Catalinimonas alkaloidigena: one gene and its partner. Each later gene encodes a partner of the first gene's protein in a complex. Links are inferred from orthologs where the notes say so. Each region holds a gene or a part of one and is shown on either strand. Other genes may lie near its edges.

The links. Proteins that work in one complex are often made in the same cells at the same time.
Region 2: the proteins of carB (region 1) and carA are in contact, whole or in part, in a solved structure (PDB 1KEE), measured with the Escherichia coli proteins. The link is inferred for Catalinimonas alkaloidigena from one-to-one orthologs.

Annotation. Positions count from the first base shown.
Region 1 is NZ_JAQFIL010000001.1:6,739,422-6,744,885, reverse strand. Bases 787-4,186 are described here. They hold carB (carbamoyl-phosphate synthase large subunit), read left to right. Parts: upstream 787-1,172; coding sequence 1,173-3,986; downstream 3,987-4,186. Other genes in these bases: OKW21_RS27235 (DUF4834 family protein), read left to right, coding at 4,177-4,186; OKW21_RS27245 (DUF5916 domain-containing protein), read right to left, coding at 787-884. Outside these bases: more of OKW21_RS27245, read right to left, coding at 1-786; more of OKW21_RS27235, read left to right, coding at 4,187-4,470; OKW21_RS27230 (DMT family transporter), read right to left, coding at 5,047-5,464. UniProt on the Escherichia coli protein: Large subunit of the glutamine-dependent carbamoyl phosphate synthetase (CPSase).
Region 2 is NZ_JAQFIL010000001.1:963,452-966,314, forward strand. It holds carA (glutamine-hydrolyzing carbamoyl-phosphate synthase small subunit), read left to right. Parts: upstream 1-813; coding sequence 814-1,914; downstream 1,915-2,863. Other genes in the region: OKW21_RS04085 (DNA-directed RNA polymerase subunit alpha), read left to right, coding at 1-10; rplQ (50S ribosomal protein L17), read left to right, coding at 55-714; eno (phosphopyruvate hydratase), read left to right, coding at 1,971-2,863. UniProt on the Escherichia coli protein: Small subunit of the glutamine-dependent carbamoyl phosphate synthetase (CPSase).

The DNA of each region.
Region 1 (5,464 bases):
TGAGAAAAATCAGGGTTAATGGTCAGGTCAAGGTTAAGGGAAGAAGTCACAGCAATCTTGGCATCACCCCCCACATTCAGATTTTTTTCTGTCGGCGTACCCTCCTGGTGCTTACGATGGATACCCCCGGCTATATAGGGGATAAGTGAAATGTTAGCGCCCGGTTTCTTTAAGGGTTCATCCCACAACAGCTTTCCCGAATGGGCAAGAGAGTAAAGTCGAAAATTACGCGGAATATGACTCCAGACCGCGCGTTCGTTAGTATGGCTATCCAGGCGGTAAAAATTCATGAGCCACTCGGTACTTCTTTCTTTGAAGCGCAGGGTTTTGAACGGTATGGCTACCTCCGCAGTCCAATATTCATCAAAAATCTGGGCAGCTGAGTACCACTTATTATCCCAGGATAGGTCAAAGTCTTCCTGTAAAGAGCCTCCATTAGCAATCAGTCCTTCTCTTTGGACCCCATAAGGGTTGAGCCCGAACGAAAAAGCATTGGTCTGACCCTGAAAAGTATCAAAGTTAAAGGTGATCATATCATTACCTGCCCCCCTGAAGTCACGTCGCAAGGAAGGTGTCACATAGTAATGATCACCCGCTTCAGAAGTACTATAGCACTTAGCAAAGATGTAAATAAACTGATCATCGTAGGTCATGCGAACCTCTGACTGTGCGATTGCCAGCGAAGTATCCATTGGAAAATTTTGCCAGAAGTCTTTAGCAACATCTGCTTTCTGCCATACATCCTCATTCATTACACCATCCAACTGGATAGCTTCATTTGTTTTTTTGATTTTTAGCTGAGGAAGTTCAATATTTTTCTGCCCAAAAGCAGAAAAACAGCAAGAAAAAATAAAAAATATGGCAGCAGGGTAAAATTTATTCATCCAAGCGAAGTGTTGGTGTAAAACGTAAAATTAAATTTGGTGAGAAGGCGAAAATTATGGCGAACATACAAAGGAAAAATGGATAAAGCCACTTTGATATTTCATTAATTAAGGTTTAAAGCACGTTTTATAAGCCCTTTCATTTATTTACCGACTTTTATCTACTAAATTCGCAGCCAACTTTGGCTTAAGCTCTGAGGTACAATCTTTCACCTTATGCATATTTGAGTGAAAATTGTGATTACTGTTAATTTGAATTTATAAACACAACTTACAAAATACCTATCCATGCCAAGAGATCATAGTATCAAATCAGTACTTATCATCGGAAGTGGACCTATCATTATCGGTCAGGCCTGCGAGTTTGATTATTCTGGCTCACAAGCAGCTCGTTCATTGAGAGAAGAAGGAATTGAAGTTACGCTAATTAACTCTAATCCTGCAACCATCATGACGGATCCTGTGACAGCTGATAATATATACCTGAGGCCACTGGAGAAAAAATACATCATTGAGATCCTCGAGAAGCATAAGATAGATGCGGTACTCCCAACTATGGGGGGACAAACTGCTCTCAATCTGGCTATTGACTGCGAAAAAGCAGGGATCTGGAAAAAGTATAACACTCGCCTGATCGGTGTGGATATCAATGCGATAGAGACTACTGAGGACAGAGAAAAATTTCGCCTCAAAATGCAGGAGCTGGATGTCAATGTATGTGAAGGTAACACAGCGACTTCATTTTTACAGGGCAAAGAGATCGCGCAGCGCATTGGTTTTCCTCTGGTTATTCGCCCTTCTTATACATTGGGAGGTTACGGAGGAGGCTTCGTAGAAAAAGCAGAGGATTTTGAAAAGGCCCTAACGCAGGGGCTACATGCTTCTCCTATTCACGAAGTACTGATAGAGCAAAGCATATTAGGTTGGAAAGAATATGAGGTGGAGCTGATACGTGATAACATTGGTAACATCATTATTGTATGTTCTATTGAGAACTTTGACCCGATGGGCGTACATACCGGAGATTCTATCACCGTGGCTCCAGCCATGACACTTCCCGACACCGTGTATCAGGAAATGCGCGATCTGGCTAAAAAAATGATTAATGGTATAGGCCAGTTTGCCGGGGGCTGTAACGTACAGTTTGCCGTTAACCCTGAAGATGACTCCATCGTAGGGATTGAAATTAACCCTCGTGTTTCTCGCTCCTCTGCATTGGCCTCGAAAGCTACCGGTTATCCTATAGCAAAGATAGCGGCCAAGCTGGCAATCGGTTATAACCTGGATGAACTGAAAAATCAGATTACCGGAAACACCTCAGCCTTCTTTGAACCGGCCATTGACTACACCATTGTAAAAATCCCACGCTGGAACTTCGAGAAATTCGTTGGGGCAGATCATCGCCTTGGTTTGCAGATGAAAGCCGTAGGTGAAGTGATGGGCATTGGGCGAACCTTTCAGGAAGCCCTTCAGAAGGCCTGTCAGTCACTGGAAATCAAACGCAATGGTCTGGGAGCGGATGGAAAAGAAGAAACTAATCAGAAAGTTATCCTGGAAAAACTGGAGCATCCTACCGGAGACCGCCTGTTTAGAATTTACGATGCGTTTAAGCTAGGTATTTCTTTTTCTACAATTCAGAAGCTTACCAAAATTGACAAATGGTTCTTGGTACAGATAGAGGAGTTGATAGAACTGGAGAAAGAAATAGAGCAGTATAAGCTGGATACTTTGCCCAAAGCCCTCATGATGACTGCCAAGCAGAAAGGGTATGCTGATCGCCAAATCGCTCACCTGCTGCGCTGCCTGGAGAGTGAAGTGCATGAGAAGCGTAAAGAGATGGGCATCAAGCGCGTTTATAAATTGGTAGATACCTGCGCGGCAGAGTTTGAAGCTAACACGCCTTACTACTACTCAACTTTCCAGGAAGAAAACGAGTCCATATCTTCTGATCGCAAGAAAATTGTGGTACTTGGTTCCGGACCAAATCGCATAGGACAAGGAATAGAATTTGACTATAGTTGTGTGCATGGTGTGTTAGCTGCCAAAGAATGTGGCTACGAAACGATCATGATCAATTGTAATCCTGAAACTGTCTCAACTGACTTTGATGTCGCGGATAAGCTGTATTTTGAGCCGGTTTTCTGGGAGCACATCTATGACATTATTCAACATGAAAAGCCTGAGGGGGTGATCGTACAGCTTGGAGGGCAAACTGCACTCAAATTAGCAGAAAAACTGGAGCGCTATGGTATCAAAATCTTAGGAACTAGCTTTGAAGCGCTGGACCTGGCCGAAGATAGAGGACGTTTTTCAAAACTGCTCAAAGAAAATGATATTCCTTATCCCCGCTTTGGTACCATCACTGATGCTGAATCTGCTCTTGAGCTATCCAAAGATATTGGCTTCCCTCTTCTGGTTCGTCCTTCTTACGTATTGGGTGGACAGAGCATGAAGATTGTAATCAATGAAAAAGAACTGGAAGAGCATGTGGTAGAAATTCTCAAAGACATGCCCGGTAATCAGATTCTTTTGGATCACTTTCTGGAAGGCGCTATTGAGGCTGAAGCCGATGCCATCTGTGACGGAGAAGAAGCATACATCATTGGTATCATGCAGCACATTGAGCCGGCCGGTATCCACTCTGGAGATTCATATGCTGTATTACCACCGTATAATTTGGGTGACTTGATTGTGCGGCAGATAGAAGTATATACCAAGAAGCTGGCCTTGGCTTTGGGAACTGTAGGGCTGATCAATATTCAGTTTGTAATCAAAGATGATCAAGTGTATGTAATAGAAGCTAACCCGCGTGCCTCACGTACGGTTCCTTTTATTTGTAAAGCATACCAGGAGCCTTATGTTAATTATGCTACCAAGCTTATGCTGGGAGAGAATAAGGTAAAAGACTTCACTTTCAATCCTGTGAAAAAGGGCTATGCTATTAAAGAGCCGGTTTTCTCTTTCAATAAATTTCCAAATGTAAACAAGGAACTGGGACCTGAAATGAAGTCTACCGGAGAAGCCATCTACTTTATTGATGACTTGATGGATGACTACTTCCTGAAGATTTACAGTGAGAGAAATCTATACTTGAGCAGATAAGGCAGTAGATAGCAAAATTTATACATCAATTGAAGACGCGGAAAGCTATACTGGAAAAATGGTTTAGCATATTTCGCGTCTTTATCAGTCTACAATATTAGAAAGTCTTTTATCAGACGATCCTGCGAAACTAATACTACAGTAAGTAAGTTTAAAATGTAGTATATTGTGAGGTAAAACGCTCGTAGTTATGTTATTGAAAATCTTAGTATTCTTTTTCTTTCTATACTTAATCTTTAGGGTTGTAAATTTTTTCTTTAAAGTGATGCGTACTGTGTCTGGTGCGAAGCAGCAGGCAAAAAATTTTAATCGTCAGCATCAGAATGGTTATAATGCAAGTTATGGACCTAAATCACGCAAGTATAAGCAACCCTCTGATGGCAATGTAAACATTGACTACATTCCTGAAGAGGATAAGAAAAATGGTAAAGGTCCCCGCAACTTCAAAGGTGGTGAATATGTGGATTACGAGGAAATCAAATAGCAATAGAAAAAACGCTTACCGCACCTAAAAAGCTGAAACATAAATCCCTACTCAGTTTATTTATGAGGAAAAGGATGATGTGCCTACCTAATATAAAGGCTATAAGGAAGCATTGGACGAAGAGTAAATCTGTAGAACATATTACAGGCAGTAGCGAACTACCAGCACCCATAGCCTCTGCAATATTTAAATATCTTTATTAAAGCTTAAGAAATTTTTCTTACCAAGTGGGTGCCAGCCAGGCTGGGCTGCATCTGGGAAAAAAGAATAATTCCTCAGCAGGTACTGCTATTTATGGCAAGGCTGTTTTAAGAAATCGTAAGTCACAGAAATCAATGTAAATGCAGATTTGAGCGTTTGAAAATCCGCTTAGTTCCTACCATAAAAAAACACAGAAGCTGCTGAATTTGGTGTTCAACAAATCGTATGGTTTTTACCAATTCCTGAAAAGTGTCTGTGGCTTATCTCCAGAAGCTTGGATGAATACAGGCTGGAATCAAAATATTAAGCTTGTTAAAATACCCCCTTCTCTCTGACTGACCTTCTCCGTAAAGCAAACATCCGCTAAGACTAATTCTACTGTTTTGCTTTAGCCAGCCTTTCAGCTATGACTGACTTTTTTAGCTTATTTTGCTTATACCATAGATTCAGAATTACTCCCAGCACAGCTACAGCCATTCCTCCATATGCATATATGTTATAAGTTTCATCAAAAAAGATATATCCAAAGGCGAGGGCATAGATTATTCCCAGGTAACGGATGATACTCACCTTTGAAAGCTCTTCTAATTGGATAGATTTTGTCATAAAAAACTGCGCAAACTGTGTGAACAGTCCAATAGCGATGAGGATAGCCCAATCCCAGGCCTGAGGGGACTCCCAGTGGAAAAGGGAGTAGATGCCAGTGATAGGTGTGGTAATTAAAGGAAAGTAGAAAATAATTACCAGCGGATGCTCATTGGTGTTTAGTTTCCTTATGAAGTTTTGGGCAAGC
Region 2 (2,863 bases), 5.8 Mb from region 1 along the record:
AGAAGATTAATCTCGTAGCAGAAGCAGTTAGCTGAAGTAAATAGCAAGGAAGTAATGAGACACGCAAAAAAATTTAACCATTTAGGACGTACCGCACCCCATCGTAAAGCGATGTTGGCAAATATGGCTTCGTCTTTGATTCTTCATAAACGGATCACCACTACTGTGGCTAAAGCGAAGGCGTTAAGGAAATATGTAGAGCCTTTGATAACCAGGTCTAAGGCAGATACCACCCATTCCAGAAGGGTTGTATTCTCATATTTACAAGATAAAACTTCAGCCCAAGTACTTTTTAATGAAGTAGCTGAAAGAGTAGCTGAAAGGCCCGGTGGATATACTCGTATCATAAAGCTAGGTAACCGTCTTGGAGACAATGCGGATATGTGTTTGATTGAGTTGGTTGACTTCAATGAGACATACATGCAGGAGGATACTACTAAGAAGAAAAGCACTAGGAGAAGTCGTAGATCTGGTAAGAAAAGTTCTTCTAAAAGTGAAGCTAAGTCGTCAACTGCAGAAGCAACAGAGGTAGAAGATAAGAAAGAGTCTCAACCTACTACTGCTGGAGATACAGTAACTGATGAAGCTGAAACCACTGAAGTAGAAGAAAAAAAAGAAGCTTCAACAACAGATGAAAAAGTTGAAGGTAAAGCAGATGATCAATCTAAAGAAGCAGACGATTCCAGTGATTCTGAAGATAAAGAGAACAAATAGCATCATATTATCCTTTATAGAGGGGTTAAGCTGTTTTAGTCAACAGCTTAATCCCTTTTTTTTTATTAGTTTATTATTAAAATTGCTCAAAACTACCCTATGAAGCCCGACAAAAAAGCAACAGCTGTCTTACTCCTTGAAGATGGCACATATTTTCATGGTAATGCAATAGGAAAAATTGGGACTAAAGGTGGAGAAATTTGTTTTAACACTGGTATGTCCGGTTACCAAGAAATTTACACCGATCCTTCATATTATGGTCAGATAATCGTCAATACAACCTCTCATATTGGTAATTATGGAGTCTTGGATTCTGAACAGGAGTCTAATACGCCGAAAATTAGCGCTTTGGTTGTAAATGATTTTTCTAATGTTTATAGCCGTGAAAAAGCTGATCATGATCTTCAGCATTTTTTAGAAAATGCTGGAATTGTCGGTATTACGAATATAGATACAAGAAAGCTTGTCAGACATATCAGGTCTAAGGGAGCTATGAATGCAGTAATTTCCTCAGAACTTACTGATCTCAAAGAGTTGAAGAAAATATTAGATGAGGTTCCTTCAATGGCTGGGCTGGAACTTTCCTCCCAAGTATGTACTAAGGACGAGTATTATTATGGACATGAGAGTGCTCCAAAAAAAGTGGCAGTAATTGATTTGGGGATTAAGACAAGCATCTTGAAAAACCTTACCGAGCGTGGTTGTTATTGCAAAATTTTCCCCGCCAAAACAAGCTATGAAAAGATTAAAGCATGGGGGGCTGATGGGTATTTCGTGTCCAACGGACCAGGGGATCCCGGAGCTATGGAATACGCTGTAGACACCGTAAAGAAGATTTTAGAAGAAGATCGCCCCTTGTTTGGCATTTGTCTAGGTCACCAGATCTTAGCAAGAGCAAATAATATTTCTACCTACAAAATGCATCACGGTCATCGTGGATTAAATCATCCGGTAAAAAATTTAGAGACTGGTAAAAGTGAAATTACTTCTCAGAACCATGGTTTCTCAGTAAACTTGGAAGAGGCTGAGAAGATGAAAAATCTCAAGGTGACACACATCAATTTAAATGATAATACTGTGGCAGGCATTAAAATGCTGGACAAAAAAGCATTTTCAGTACAATACCACCCTGAATCGTCACCTGGTCCTCATGATTCACGTTATCTTTTTGATCAATTCGTGAAGCTGATGAATACTTAATCCATAACATTCTTTAAATTTGCCCCTAATCTAAAAGCGCACTTAATTTTTATCTTATGAGTATTATTAAGAAAATTCACGCCCGTCAAATCCTTGATTCCAGAGGTAATCCAACAGTTGAAGTTGATGTCATTACAGAAAATAATGTTTTGGGAAGAGCCGCTGTGCCTTCAGGAGCTTCTACCGGTCAACATGAGGCAGTAGAGCTGAGGGATAATGACAAAAGTCTTTTCATGGGAAAAGGAGTAACTAAAGCGGTTGATAATGTAAATAGTGCAATTGCCCAGAAATTATTAGGAGTATCTATATTTGAGCAAACGCTCATAGACCATACCATGCTCGATATTGATGGTACTGCCAACAAGTCTAAGCTTGGTGCAAACGCGATACTTGGAGTCTCATTGGCAGTTGCTAAAGCTGCTGCACTTGAGCTGGGCCAACCATTATATAAGTATATCGGAGGTGTAAATGCTAACACGCTTCCTGTACCTATGATGAATATTCTGAATGGAGGAAGCCATGCGGATAATGCGATAGATTTTCAGGAGTTCATGATCATGCCCGTAAAGGCTGAAAGCTTTTCTGAGGCCCTTCGTATGGGTACTGAGGTTTTTCATCACCTGAAAAATGTACTGAAAAGTAAAAATCTTTCTACAAATGTAGGAGATGAAGGTGGTTTTGCTCCTAATATTACTTCAAATAAAGAAGCAATTGAAGTCGTACTTCAGGCTATTGAAAAAGCTGGCTACAAGCCAGGTGAAGAAATTTTTATTGCTCTTGATGCTGCCTCTACTGAGTTTTATGACAGCGAAAAGGGCGTTTATAAGTTTGAGTCTTCAGGAGAAGAGCTGAATTCCTCCGATATGGCGAATTACTGGAAGGAATGGGTAGATCAATACCCTATTATTTCAATTGAAGACGGAATGAGTGAAGATGATTGGGCTGGTTG